One region of the Sphingobium aquiterrae genome, then DNA from elsewhere that is predicted to be linked to it. Evidence: predicted binding sites of a transcription regulator. Region 1 holds the regulator's gene; the other holds the start of a gene.

Evidence for each region. Region 1 encodes LexA, which represses DNA repair genes until DNA is damaged. Its sites were predicted from a motif close to GTTCCNCNCTTGTTCT; they were not measured.
Region 2: a site for LexA is predicted at 4,906-4,921, ahead of recA (recombinase RecA). Genes of this name have one in related genera too.

Annotation. Positions count from the first base shown of each region.
Region 1 covers NZ_JBANFL010000005.1:134,370-141,533, reverse strand. Annotated here, with positions in the region: gene gltX (glutamate--tRNA ligase) at 1-857, opposite strand, end outside; gene WFP78_RS07150 (ComEC/Rec2 family competence protein) at 908-3,157, shown strand; gene lexA (transcriptional repressor LexA) at 3,481-4,155, opposite strand; gene WFP78_RS07140 (hypothetical protein) at 4,309-4,467, shown strand; gene WFP78_RS07135 (molybdopterin molybdotransferase MoeA) at 4,525-5,709, opposite strand; gene moaC (cyclic pyranopterin monophosphate synthase MoaC) at 5,729-6,202, opposite strand; gene trpC (indole-3-glycerol phosphate synthase TrpC) at 6,199-6,990, opposite strand; gene trpD (anthranilate phosphoribosyltransferase) at 6,987-7,164, opposite strand, start outside.
Region 2 covers NZ_JBANFL010000004.1:11,159-18,322, forward strand. Annotated here, with positions in the region: gene dapA (4-hydroxy-tetrahydrodipicolinate synthase) at 1-756, shown strand, start outside; gene smpB (SsrA-binding protein SmpB) at 789-1,271, shown strand; gene WFP78_RS05285 (DUF2062 domain-containing protein) at 1,292-1,885, shown strand; gene WFP78_RS05290 (hybrid sensor histidine kinase/response regulator) at 2,050-4,401, shown strand; gene WFP78_RS05295 (response regulator) at 4,547-4,861, shown strand; gene recA (recombinase RecA) at 5,009-6,094, shown strand; gene WFP78_RS05305 (M24 family metallopeptidase) at 6,352-7,164, shown strand, end outside.

The DNA.
Region 1 (7,164 bases):
TGGCCCCAGCCAAGGCGGAGCAGGTAATTGTCGACCGCTTCGGGCAGCATCCCCATTTCGTCGCGATAGGCGTCCACGCCCAGCGCGCCATGGCGCTTGGAGAGCTTGGCGCCATCGGCCCCGTGGATCAGCGGGATATGGGCATAGATCGGCTCGCGCCAGCCCATGGCGCGGATGATGCAAAGCTGGCGGAAGGCGTTGTTCAGATGATCGTCGCCACGGATGACATGGGTGACGCCCATGTCATTGTCGTCCACCACCACGGCCAGCATATAGGTGGGCGTGCCGTCGGAACGCAGCAGGATCATGTCGTCCAGCTCGGCATTCTGCACGACGACGCGGCCCTGCACGGCATCCTCGATCACTGTTTCGCCCGCGCGCGGGGCCTTCAGGCGCAGCACATAGGGCGCGCCCTCGGGGGCTTCGGTGTGGTCGCGGTCGCGCCAGCGGCCGTCATAGCGCATGGGCTGCCTGGCCGCGCGCTGCTGCTCGCGCAATTCGGCGAGTTCCTCCGGCGTGGCGTAGCAGCGATAGGCGTCGCCCTGCGCCAGCATCTGGTGCGCGACCTCGGCATGGCGCGCGGCGCGGGCGAACTGGAACACGGGTTCCTCGTCTCCCGACAGGCCCAGCCAGTTCAGGCCGTCGAAAATGGCGGCGATCGCTTCTTCGGTCGAGCGGGCGCGATCGGTGTCTTCGATGCGCAGCAGGAACTTGCCGCCATGGTGGCGCGCGAACAGCCAGTTGAACAGCGCGGTGCGGGCGCCGCCGATATGCAGGAATCCGGTTGGAGAAGGGGCGAAGCGCGTTACAACGGGGCTGTTGTCTGCGGTTGCGCTCACAATCGGATTCCTTGACATTCCTGCGGTGCGAGTCTTGCTCGCTCCTGTAAAACGGTCGCCCCCCTAGCATGGCTTTTCGGCCACGACAAACCTCTGCTGATATTGCCGCGACGAAGGTCGTAACGCGCCCCTTCGGGAGCGGGGGCGTGGCCGCGGATATCGGGCGATGGCGCGCCCTTGCGCGGCGCATTGCCGATGCGATCGAGGGATGGCTGGAAGGGGAGCGGGAGCAGGTCGCGCTCTGGGTGCCGGTGACGATGGGCATGGGCATCGCCGCCTGGTTTGTCCTGCCGGATCGCTGGGGCTGGGCGGGCTGGATCATGGTGTGCGCAATGGTTGCCGCGCTGGGCCTGTTGCTGCCGCAGGGCGGTCGGTTGCGGCATATCTGCGTGCGTGCCGGATTGCTCGCCGGCCTTGGCTGCCTGCTGGTCTGGGGCAAGGCGATATGGGTGGGCGAGCCGCCCCTTGCGCGCGCGATGTTCACCGAGGTGCGCGGGGAGGTGATCGGCGTCGCGCCGGTGCCGGCACAGGGCATGGCGCGCCTGATCCTGGCCCCGCGCGATCGTCCCGATCTGCCGCGGCGCATCCGGCTGAACCTGATGGACAACGATGCGCCGGCCGATATTGGCGCGGGGGCGGTGATACGGGTGCGGGCGCGGCTGATGCCGCCTGCGCCTCCGGCGGTGCCGGGCGCCTATGATTTTGCGGCGCGCGCCTATTTCATGGGGATCGGGGCGACGGGGCGGGCGGTGCCGCCGGTGCTGGTGGAGCGCCCGGCGGCCTCCACCGTCGCGCCGGTCAGGCAGCGCCTGTCCGAGCATATCCGCACCCGGCTGTCGGGTGGCGAGGGGGGCATCGCCACTGCGCTGGCCACGGGCGATCAGGGCGCGATCAGCGAGGCGGATGCCGATGCCATGCGGCGCAGCGGCCTGGCGCATCTGCTGTCGATCAGCGGCCTGCATGTGACGGCGCTGGTCGGCGCGGCGATCTTCATCGTCTTCCGGCTGCTGGCGCTGCCGCCGCGACTGGCGTTGCATGCGCCGCTGATGCTGATCTCGGCGGGGGCGGGCGCGCTGGCGGGCATCGGCTATACGCTGTTGACGGGCGCGGAGGTGCCCACGGTGCGATCATGCGTGGCCGCGCTGCTGGTGCTCGGGGCGCTGGCATTGGGGCGGGAGGCGATCACGCTGCGGCTTGTCGCGGCGGGTGCCATATTCGTCCTGATCTTCTGGCCCGATGCGCTTGTCGGCCCCAGCTTCCAGATGAGCTTTGCGGCCGTGACCGCCATCATTGCCTTGTCCGAAATGCGCTGGTTCCGCGCGCTGACGATGGCGCGTGACGAAGGCTGGATACGCAAGTTCGGGCGGAATATCCTTGGCCTGCTGCTGACGGGCGCGGCCGTGGAACTGGTGCTGGCGCCGATCGCGCTGTTCCATTTTCACAGGGCGGGCATGCTGGGGTCGCTGGCCAATCTTGTCGCCATTCCGCTCACCACCTTCGTCGTCATGCCGTTCGAGGCGATAGCCCTGCTGCTGGATGTGGCGGGGCTGGGCGCGCCGGCATGGTGGATCGTGGGCAAGGCGTTGTCGCTGTTGCTGGCCATCGCCCATATGGTCGCCGCCTTGCCGGGGGCGGTCGCGCTGGCGGCGCCTTTTCCCGGCTGGGTTTTCGCCGTGACGATGGCGGGGCTGCTCTGGTGCCTGCTCTGGCGCGGCCGGCTGCGATGGCTTGGGTTGGCGCCGGCCTTGATGGGCGCGCTGCTGATGGCATTCGCCCCGGCGCCCGATATCCTGGTGACAGGCGACGGCCGCCATCTTGCGATCCGCACGCCGGGCGGCATGGCGACGCTGCGCGACCGGGCGGGCGACTATGTCCGCGATACGCTGAGCGAAGCGGCGGGGGAGGAAGGGGAAATGCAGGCGCTCGCCACGCTCGACCGGGCGCGTTGCAACCCGGACCTGTGCGCCGTGACGGTGAAGGACGGCGCGGGGCGGGGCTGGCGCCTGCTCGCCACGCGCAGCGCGACCCATGTCGATGCCGGCGCGCTGATCCGCGCCTGTGCCATGGCGGACATCGTCGTCAGCGATCGCGGGCTTCCGCGCGCCTGCCGCCCCGGCTGGCTGAAGCTGGACCGCTGGGCGCTGTCACGCAGCGGCGGCGTGGCGCTGTTCCTGCGTCAGGGCAGGGTGAGCACCGTCAGGCAGCAGGGCGACGCGCACCCATGGATCGCGCGGCCTTTCTATCGTAAGCGCGCCAGATCGCCCGGGAACATCCCGTCTTCGGGGCCCGTCTCCACAACTGTCGCGCCCGGGCATTGAAACGGTTCAGGAAAGGCGAACCCTCGCCGGCACCGGGCACCGGTGAGCGGCCCATATCCGCTCAGGAACAACCGCCCTTCAACTCGGATGGAGCCGTCGTCGCAGACGACCGCAGGGCAAAAGGGTGATTTTCGAGCACCGGCGCACAGAGCTTGAAACGAGGCCCATGCCTCGTTTCAACGCTTTGCAGGCCCGCACTGGGGCAATGTCGATATCGGTTCCAGAGCCGCGCTGCGTTACATCTGACGCAGGGCGCGTGCGCTCAGTCTTGTTGTCGCATCGCCTTTTGCGCAAAACCGGTTCCCACTTTTGCCCATGATCCCCTAGTTATAGCGGCGCAGCAATCCCGCTAGCTTGCCCTGGATGCGGACCTGACGGGCGTCGTAAATCTGCGGCTCATAAGCGCCATTGGCCGGATCGAGCCGGACCTGCTGCCCCTGGCGGCGGAAATATTTGAGCGTCGCTTCGCTGTCGTCGATCAGTGCGACGACGATCTGCCCGTCGCGCGCCACATCCGTCCGCTGGATCAGCGCGAAGTCGCCGTCCAGGATGCCGGCCTCCATCATGGAATCGCCGGAGACTTCCAGCGCATAATGGTCGCCCGCGCCCAGCAGCGCGGCGGGGACGGAGAGCATGTTCTGCCCCTCCATCGCCTCGATCGGCATGCCCGCGGCGATCCGGCCATGCAGGGGGATTTCGACCACATCGTTGGCGGCCATCGGAATGCGCGGCGCGGCAGGCGCGATGGACGGAATGGCAGGCGCCTTGTGCGCGCGATCCAGCGCGTCCGGAAGCTTGACCACCTCCAGCGCGCGCGCGCGGTTGGGCAGGCGCCGGATGAAGCCGCGTTCCTCCAGCGCGCTGATCAGGCGATGAATGCCCGATTTGGAGCGAAGATCGAGCGCCTCCTTCATCTCTTCGAACGAAGGCGACACGCCGTCTTCCTCCAGCCGGCGGTGGATGAAACTGAGCAGTTCCTGTTGCTTGGCCGTGAGCATGTTTATCACCATCATTGGAACGGATGGGGAACACTTAGGAAACACAAGGGGGCAAGTCAAGCGTTCAGCGGTTCGTCGCTTTTGGGGGAACGAAGCGACCCGCTTCCGGTTTTTCCACCGTCCCCGCAAGAGAGGACAGATGAGGAGAGTGACATGGCGAACCAGCAGAAACAGAATCCGGGCAAGGAGCAGCGCCGGGGCCAGCAGGGCAGCGCCGATCGCAATCGCCAGCAGGAACAGGAAGGCAAGCAGGGCCAGATGGGCGACGAGCGTCGGCAGGACAAGGCGCCCGGCCGCGGCCAGCAGCATTGAAGCGCCTTCGCACAAGGGAAAGGGGTCGCCTTCGCGGCCCCTTTTCTTGTGGTCGCATCAGCGGATGGGGATGATCGTCACCGGCTCTCCGGCGGGGGCCGGCCACCCGTTGGCCGGGCGCAGGATCAGGCAATCGGCCATCGCCAGCATCCGCGTCGCCGCGCTGTCCTGCACCGGCAGCGGCCATACCCGGTCGCCGTCGCTGCGGCCGCGCACATAATCGTCGCGCACCGTCACCGGCGGCATGTCTTCGCCCAATCGAGCCGTGCGCGACAAGGGCAGCGGCTGCGCGCAGCCCGACAGATGGCGGAGCAGCGGCATCAGGAACAAGGTGCCCGTGACGAAGGCGGAAACCGGATTGCCCGGCAGGCCCAGGAAGATGCAGGGACCATTTGTGCCGGCGATCAGCGGCTTGCCCGGCCGCATCGCGATCCGCCAGAAATCCAGCGTGCCGCCGGCCGCTTCGAAGGCGGGGCGAACAAGGTCGTGATCGCCAACCGACGCGCCGCCCGTGGTCACGACGACATCGGCGCGGCTTGCGGCGGCAAAGGCGGCGGTCAGCGCCGGCAGATCGTCGCGCACGATGCCCAGATCCTCGACATCGCACGGGAGCGCGGCGAGCATGGCGCGCAGCATCACGGCATTGGAAGAGGGCAGCTTGCCCGCCGGCACGGGCGCGCCGGGTGGCACCAGCTCGTCGCCTGTGGATATCAGCGCGACACGGGGCCGCCGCCGCACGGGCAATGTGCCATGGCCCGCCAGCACGGCCAGCGAGAGCGTGGCGGGGGTGAGCGCATCGCCGGCGGCGAGCAGGGGCTGCCCTTCGCGAAAATCGGACCCTTTGGGGCGGACATGCTTGCCGGCCGTCGCCGGTCCTTCGCCGGTCAGTGTCACGACATCGCCGGCGCGGGCGACATCTTCCTGCACGACGATGCAATCGCCACCCGGCGGCAGCGGCGCGCCGGTGAAGATGCGCACCGCTTCGCCAGCACCGATGGGGGGAGGCAGGGCGCCGCCCGCGGCGCTCTGGCCGATCATGCGCCATGGCCCCGGCAAGTCGGCCGCGCGCACCGCATAGCCGTCCATCGCCGAAAGATCGGCCCAGGGCTGGTCCCGGCGGGCAAGGACATCCTGCGACAGCCAGCGGCCGATGCAGTCGCCGAGCGGCATCTCTTCGGCGGGCAGCGGCGCGGCCAGCGAAAGGAGGCGGGCCTGCGCCTGCGCGACCGGCATCAGGCCCATGGCATGGCCGTCCCGTCCATCATGCCGGCGCGCGCCAGTCGCCGGATTTTCCGCCCGACTTCGCGATCAGGCGCACGCCGCCGATCACCATGGCCTTGTCCAATGCCTTGGCCATGTCGTAAATGGTGAGCAGCGCGACGGACACGGCCGTCATCGCCTCCATCTCCACGCCGGTCTGCGCGGCCGTGCGGGCAGTCGCGCAAACAGCGACGCCCGTGCCGTCCAGCGTGAAGTCCACGGTGACGCCGCTCAGCGGCAGGGGATGGCACAGCGGGATCAGGGTCGCGGTCTGCTTGGCCGCCATGATACCGGCCACTCGCGCGACGGCCAGCACATCGCCTTTCTGCACAAGTCCCTGGGCGATGGCGCTGGTGGCCTCGGCGCTCATCTCGATGCGGCCGGTGGCGGTCGCTTCCCGCACCGTGGTCGCCTTGGCCGACACATCGACCATGCGGGCCGCCCCGTCCGCGTCGAGATGGGTGAGTTTACTCATGCGCCGGTCAGCAACAGTCGGGTCGCGGCCTCCACATCGGGTTGCCGCATCAGCGCCTCGCCCACCAGGAAGCAGCGCACGCCATGCCGGGCCATCGCATCCAGATCGGCATGGGAGCCAAGGCCGCTTTCGGCGACGAAGGTGCAGCCCTGCGGCGCATGGCCGACCAGTTCGTAGGTGCGGGCGAAATCGACCGTGAAGTCGCGCAGGTCGCGGTTGTTGACGCCGATCAGGCGCGAGCGCAGCTTGAGCGCGCGTTCCAGTTCCTGCGCATCATGCACCTCGACCAGGACATCCATGCCGAGGCCGAGCGCGGCATCCTCGATTTCGGCCATCTGCCCGTCGTCCAGCGCGGCGACGATGATGAGGATGGCGTCGGCGCCGATGGCCCGCGATTCCAGCACCTGCCAGGGATCGACCATGAAATCCTTGCGCAGTACCGGCAGGGCGCAGGCGGAACGCGCCGCCATCAGATAATCGTCATGCCCCTGGAAATAGGGCATGTCGGTCAGCACCGATAGGCAGGCCGCGCCCGCCGCCTGATAGGCAACGGCATGGGCCGGCGGATCGAAGTCCGGGCGGATCAATCCTTTGGAAGGGCTTGCCTTCTTGATCTCCGCGATCAGGCCGTAGCCCGAGCGCGCGGCCGCATCCAGCGCCATGCGGAAGCCGCGGGGCATGCTCTGTTCGGATGCGCGGGCATGGAGGGACGCGACGGTGGTCGCGGCCTTGCGGCGCACCACGTCCTCGCGCTTGAAGGCACAGATTTCGGTCAGCTTGTTGGTCATTGATAGGCAATCCAGCAATTGAGCAGCGCGTTGGCAAGGCCCTTGTCGATGGCTTCGGCGGCATCCTCCGCGCCTTCACGCAGATCGTGCGCGGCCCCGGCGACGACAAGGGCGGCGGCGGCATTGAAAATCACCGCATCCCGATAGGCGCCCGGTTCGCCGAGCAGCAGCGCG
Region 2 (7,164 bases), on a different contig from region 1:
GGCACCACCGGCGAAAGCGCCACCATGACGGTCGAGGAACATAATCGCGTGGTCGCGATCTGCGTCGATCAGGCGGCGGGCAGGGTGCCGGTGATCGCGGGCTGCGGCTCCAACGACACGCGGATCGCGCTGGAGCATATGTTCGCGGCGCAGGCCGCGGGGGCCAATGCCGCCCTTGTCGTCACGCCCTATTACAACAAGCCCAATCAGGAAGGCGTCTATCAGCATTTCGCCTATCTGGCCGAGCGTTGCGACCTGCCGATCATCCTCTACAATGTGCCCAGCCGCACGATCACCGACATCGGCGTGCCGGTGATGAATCGCCTGACGCAGGCCTATCAGACGATCGTCGGCGTCAAGGACGCGACCGGAAATCTGGGGCGTGTCACCGCGCAGCGGCTCGCCTGCGGCACCGATTTCTGTCAGCTTTCCGGCAATGACGAAACGGCGCTGGGATTCTATGCGATGGGCGGCACAGGCTGCATTTCCGTCACCGCCAATGTCGCGCCGCGCCTGTGCGCGCAGTTCCAGGCGGCCTGCGCCGCGGGGGACTGGGCCGCGGCGATCGCGCTGCAGGACAGGCTGTACCCGCTGCACGACGCGTTGTTCAGCGATGCTTCGCCCGGCCCGGTCAAATATGCCCTGGCCCGGGTGCGCACGGACATGCCGAGCGAGGTGCGCCTGCCTATCACCTGGCCTTCGGAAGCGAGCCGCATGGCCGTGGACCGGGCCCTGGAAATCGCAGGGCTGGTTTAACCACCCGTCCGTCACCATATCGACTGGAACCCATGGCACGCCCCCGTCCCGAAACCTTCGACAAGAAGAAGATCGTCGCCGAGAACCGGCGTGCGCGCTATGAATATTTCATCGACGACGTGTTCGAGGCAGGGATCGCGCTGCAGGGGACGGAGGTGAAGGCGCTGCGCTTTGGCGAGGGCTCCATCGCGGAAAGCTATGCCGAGGTGAAGGGCGACCAGGTGTTCCTGGTCAACAGCAACATCCCCGAATTCAGCCATGGCAATCGCCATAATCATGAGCCCAAGCGGCCCCGCAAGCTGCTGTTGCACAGCCGGGAAATCGCCAAGATGCACGGTGCCGTCGCGCGGCAGGGGATGACGCTGGTGCCGCTGTCGATCTATTTCAACAGCCGCGGCCGGGCGAAGGTGGAGCTGGCGCTGGCGAAGGGCAAGAAGACGCACGACAAGCGCGAGACCATCAAGGAACGCGACTGGAAACGCGACCAGGCCCGCATCCTGCGGGACAGGGGCTGAACCGCGATGGGTGATCGGCCATGACCAATCGTCTGACCCGCTGGTGGCACGCCAACGCCCCGACCCGCGAATCGCTGGAGAATAATCGCTTCCTCGCGCCGGTCGCGCACCGGGTGCTGGAACCCTCGCTCTGGCGGTTCAACCGCCGGTCGGTGCCGCGCGGCGTGGCATTGGGCCTGCTGGTCGGCATCTTCCTGCTGATCCCCGGCATCCAGATCGCGGGCGCGGCGCTGCTGGCGCTGCCCTTCCGCGCGAACATCCCCGTCGCGGCGGCCATGACCTTCCTCAGCAATCCGGCGACGACGCCGCTGATCCTGTGGGCGTCCGTCTATATCGGCAATTTCTGCCTGGGGCGGACCGCCGACGTCTCCGGCTTCATGGGGCTGGTGAACGAACATGCGACCATCCAGCAATGGTGCGCCTGGCTCTTTTCCGAAGCGGCGCCGGCCATGTTGTTCGGCCTTGCGATCATTTCCTGCGCGACAGCGGCGGTCGGCTATTTCGTCGCGATGCTGTTCTGGCGCGCGCGCATGGCCCGCAAATGGCATGCGCGCAAATTGAGGATTGCCCACGCCCTTGAAAACAGCGCAATGGAAGAAGCGGCGGCCGGCTGATCGCGGCTGACGGGTCCGTTGGCGGCGCCGGTGCGTTGCGGCAGGGGCCAGGGACGCGGGGAACTGAGACGCGAGGGGATGGCGACGCCATGGCGTCACACAGCAAGATAGTGGTCAGGGCGTCTTCGAAGGACGAGATCGTCGCGATCACCGCGCGGCCGGAGATGCGCGCGCTGTTGCCGATGCTGCTTGCCGCCGCGGCCATCAGCGCCGGGCTGATCTGGTGGGCGACGCGGGAGCCTGCGCTCGCCGCCGGCTTCGGCGCGATGCTGATCGCGATCGCGGCGCTGGGCATCTGGTTCACCCATCTGTTCCCGCGAACGGAGACGGTCGCCGATTCCATCCCCGACTGGACGGTGGCGCGCACCGCAGCCGATGCCTCCAACATGGCGATCGCCGTCACCGACCGGACGGGCCGGCTGGTCTGCGCGAGCGATCTGTTCGGCGAATGGTTCCCGGGCTTTCCCACCCCTCCCGGCCTGCCGCTGGAGGCGAGCGATGCCGAGCGGCTCGCGGCCGCCGGGCGTGCGGCCTGGCGCGATGTCGAGGGGCATGTGCAGGGCATCGCCCGCGGCGCGATGCGGCTGGACGCGGATGTGACCCGCACCGGCCGGGCCGACGATTTCCTGCTCTGGCGCTTCACGCCGATCCGCCAGGCCAGCATCATCGACGATTTCAACCGCATGCTGAGCGGCGAGGCCGGCATGCAGATGGCCGAAGCCGGGATCATGGCGGTGCTGATCGGCGGGGAAGGGCGCATTCGCGCGGCCAATCCGGCCTTTCTGCAGCGCGCCGCCGGCAAGATGGACGCCAATCTTTCCGGTCGCGACTTCGCCTCCTACCTGCGTGTCGATGACAAGGGGCGGGTGTTCTTCGCACGGGAAGAGCGCAACCTGGTGCCCATGCGCCTCATCCAGGTGCCGCTGAAGCAGGGGAGCAGCGACGGCCCCATGCTGATCGTCATGATCGACGACGAAAGCGGCGGCGCGGGCGGCGATGGCAATTCCGCGCTCAGCTATATCGAGACGCTGCTTTCGCTGCTGCCCTTCGGCCTTGCCATGGCCGACAGGGACGGGCGGATGCTGTTCGTCAACCGGGCCTTTGCGCGCGCGGCCGGCCTGCAGCCCGATGAGAAGCCCGCCTATCCCGGCGACATCGTGGTGCGCGAAGACCAGGCCGCGGTGGCCGATGTCTTGCGCCGCTATGCGCTGGGGCCGCAGATGTCGGGCGACCTTGCGGTGCGGATGCGGGCGCAGCCGGACGAGCCGGTCGCGCTCAGCATGGCGGGCGTGCGCGGGCTGGGGCAGGCGGCGGTGCTGCTCAGCCTGAAGGACAATGGCGAGGAAAGCCGGCTGAAGCGGCAGGTGGCGCAGGCGACGAAGATGCAGGCCATCGGCCAGCTTGCCGGCGGCGTCGCGCATGATTTCAACAATATCCTGACCGCCATCATCGGCCATTGCGACCTGATGCTGATGCGCCACACGCCGGGCGACAGCGATTATGACGACATCCAGCAGATCAAGTCCAACTCCAACCGCGCCGCCGGCCTGACCCGCCAGCTTCTGGCCTTCTCCCGCCAGCAGACGTTGCGGCCGCAGATCCTGCAGCTGCCCGATATCGTGGCGGACGTCTCCAGCCTGCTCAACCGGCTGCTGGGCGAGAATGTGAAGCTGGAGGTGAGCCACGGCCGCAGCCTGGGCGCGGTGCGGGCGGACCCGGGGCAGCTGGAACAGGTGATCGTCAACCTGTGCGTCAATGCGCGCGACGCGATGCCCAATGGCGGCACCGTCAACATCCAGACCTATGCCGTGCCCGCCGCCAAGGTGCGGGAGATGCGCAACGAAATCCTGCCGGTGAGCGATTATACCGCGATGCGGGTGTCCGACACCGGGTTGGGCATTCCGCCCGACCTTCTCGCCAAGATCTTCGAGCCCTTCTTCACGACCAAGGAACTGGGCAAGGGCACCGGCCTCGGCCTGTCCACCGTCTATGGCATCGTCAAGCAATCGGGCGGCTATATCTTCGCGGAATCCGAGCTGGGGCGCGGGGCGAGCTTCGTCATCTACCTGCCGGTCTATGCCGCGTTGGTGGAAGAAGAGAAGCCGGCCCGCAAGGCGGCCGAAAAGCGCGCCGAAACCTGGGGCACCGGCACGGTGCTGGTGGTGGAGGACGAGGACATGGTGCGCGCCGTGGCCGAGCGTGCGCTGACGCGGCAGGGATATAAGGTGCTGACCGCCGCCGATGGCGAGCATGCGCTGCAGGTGCTGGCCAGCGGCGAGCATATCGATCTCATGATCTCCGACGTGGTGATGCCCAATATGGATGGGCCGACCATGGTCGCGCAGGCGCGGCAGACCCATCCGCTGCTGCCGGTGGTCTTCATGTCCGGCTATGCCGAGGAGCAGCTGCGCAAGTCCATCGACCTTGCCAATGTCGCCTTCCTGCCCAAGCCCTTTTCGGTCGCGCAACTGGCCGAGGCGGCGCGGGAGGCGTTGGCCGTGCGCCCGAAGATGTAACAGGTTTCCAGCATCATATTGCTTTCGATCGAGGTCTGGGGCCTAGGCAATCCGGCATCGATGCGATACCGAACCGTTGAGACTTTCACCGATCATGGGGCACAGGCGCGTGGGCAAATCCATCCTCGTCGTTGAGGACGAGGTCATGATCGGCATGATGATCGAGGATTTCCTCGAGTCGCTGGGCCATCGCATGCACGCGCTGGCCGCGACCGTGCCGGACGGTTGCGCGGCGGCGCAGGAGGAGGGGATCGATGCCGCCATTCTCGACTGCAACCTGCATGGCGAAAAAAGCTGGCCGGTGGCGGAAATCCTGAGCGCGCGGGGCATTCCCTTTGTCTTTGCGACCGGTGGCAATGCAGACGATGTGCCGACTGCGCTCGCTCACTATCCCAGTATCGCCAAACCCTTCACCATCGGCACGGTCGAACGCGTGCTGGACCAGCTTTTGAAGGAGTAAGCGACCCTTCCGGCACCGGCCGCATGTTGGTGAAGGAAAAATTTGTTCCTGACTTGTTCTACGTGAACAAATGGAATACATAGCATTGCAGGCGCCGCTCATGGCGCACCTCTGGCCATCATCGGCCGCTTGACAGGGGACCATGCGATGACCGCAATGCTGAAACTGATCGACGCCGACAAGAAGACGGGAACCATGGACAGACAGAAAGCATTGGAGGCAGCGCTCGCCCAGATCGACCGCGCCTTTGGCAAGGGCAGCGCGATGAGGCTGGGCTCGAAGGAAACGATGCAGGTCGAGTCGATCTCGACCGGCTCGCTGGGCCTCGACATCGCGCTGGGCGTGGGCGGCCTGCCGCGCGGCCGCGTGATCGAGGTGTACGGGCCGGAAAGCTCGGGCAAGACGACGCTCGCGCTGCACGTCATCGCCGAGGCGCAGCGCGGCGGCGGCACCGCCGCCTTTGTCGACGCAGAACATGCGCTCGACCCGGTCTATGCCAAGAAACTGGGCGTCGACATCGATGAACTGATCGTATCGCAGCCCGACACCGGCGAGCAGGCGCTGGAAATCGTGGATACGCTGGTCCGCTCCAACGCCATCGACGTGCTGGTGGTGGACTCGGTGGCCGCGCTGGTGCCGCGTGCGGAGATCGAGGGCGAGATGGGCGACAGCCATGTCGGCCTTCAGGCCCGGCTGATGTCGCAGTCGCTGCGCAAGCTCACCGGCTCCATCTCCCGCTCGCGCTGCATGGTGATCTTCATCAACCAACTGCGCATGAAGATCGGCGTGATGTACGGCAATCCGGAAACCACGACCGGGGGCAACGCGCTCAAATTCTACGCCTCCGTCCGGCTCGACATCCGCCGCACCGGCCAAATCAAGGATCGCGACGACATCGTCGGCAACACGACCCGCGTGAAGGTGGTGAAGAACAAGGTCGCGCCGCCCTTCAAACAGGTGGAATTCGACATCATGTATGGCGAAGGCATCTCGAAGATCGGCGAAATGCTCGATCTGGGCGTGAAGGCCGGCATTGTCGAGAAATCCGGCTCATGGTTCTCCTATGATTCGGTCCGCATCGGCCAGGGGCGCGAGAACGCGAAGACATTTCTGCGGGAGCATCCCGAAATGGCCGACCGCCTGGAAAAGGCGATCCGTGGCAAGACCGAAGCGGTCGCCGAAGGGATGATGACCGGCCCCGATTCCAGCGAGGCGGAGGACGGCGACCTCTGACGGCATGTCCGCGCTGGTCCATATGGCTGGCCCGTACAGCCGGCCCGTATAGACAGCGCAGTGCCGCGGTGCGATCGCTCCCTGCTGCCTCATGAACCGAAAAGGCCCGCCGCATTCCAGCCGGCGGGCCTTTTATCGTTCTGGCGCGCGCAATATGGGCTTCCTTTTCATGCTGGGCCGCAATCATGCCACGGGGCATGGCGGCGCCATCCAACTCGCGATATGCAGGCACCCTGTCTCCCGCAGCCGAGGACCGCATGACACGCTTTGATCGCCGAACGATGCTTGCCGGCCTTGGTCTTCTGGGAGGCGCCGGCGCGATCGGCCTGTCGCCTCGCCTGTTCGCGGCGGAACGCGTAATGGAGGAAGTGCCGCCGCTGCCCGGCACCGTCACGCCCATCGGTCCCGAAGAGCGCAAGGCCCGCATCGCCCGGGCGCAGGCGCTGATGAAGGCGGCAGACATCGGCGCCGTGCTGATCGAGCCGGGCGCGAGCCTCATCTATTTCACCGGCGTCCAGTGGTGGCGCAGCGAGCGGTTGACGGCGGCGGTGATCCCGGCGGAGGGCGATCCGATCGTCGTCACGCCCTTTTTCGAGAAGCCCTCCGTCGCGATCTCGCTCGGCATTCCAGCGGACATCCGCGTCTGGCAGGAGGATGAGAACCCCTTTGCCCTCATCGCCGCCTTCCTGAAGGCAAGGGGCCTGTCGCGCGCGCGGATCGGCGTGGAGGAAACGGCCCGCTTCTTCGCCTTCGACGGTCTGCGCCAATTGCTGCCGGGCGCGCCGCTGGTGTCGGCCGATCAGGTGGTGCGCGGCTGCCGGATGCGCAAGACGGCGGCGGAAATCGCGCTGATGCAGCGCGCCGCCGATGTCACGACCGCCGCTTATCGCTGGACGGTGCCGCAGGTGCGTGTCGGCATGACCCGGGAAGACATTGGCGCATTGATGAACGCCGCGACCGGGCGCCTGGGTGGACAGACCGAATTCAACCTGATCCTCGTCGGCCCGGACGCGGCATTGCCCCATGGCTCGCCCAGGCCACAGGTGGTGGGCAAGGGCAGCATCGTCCTG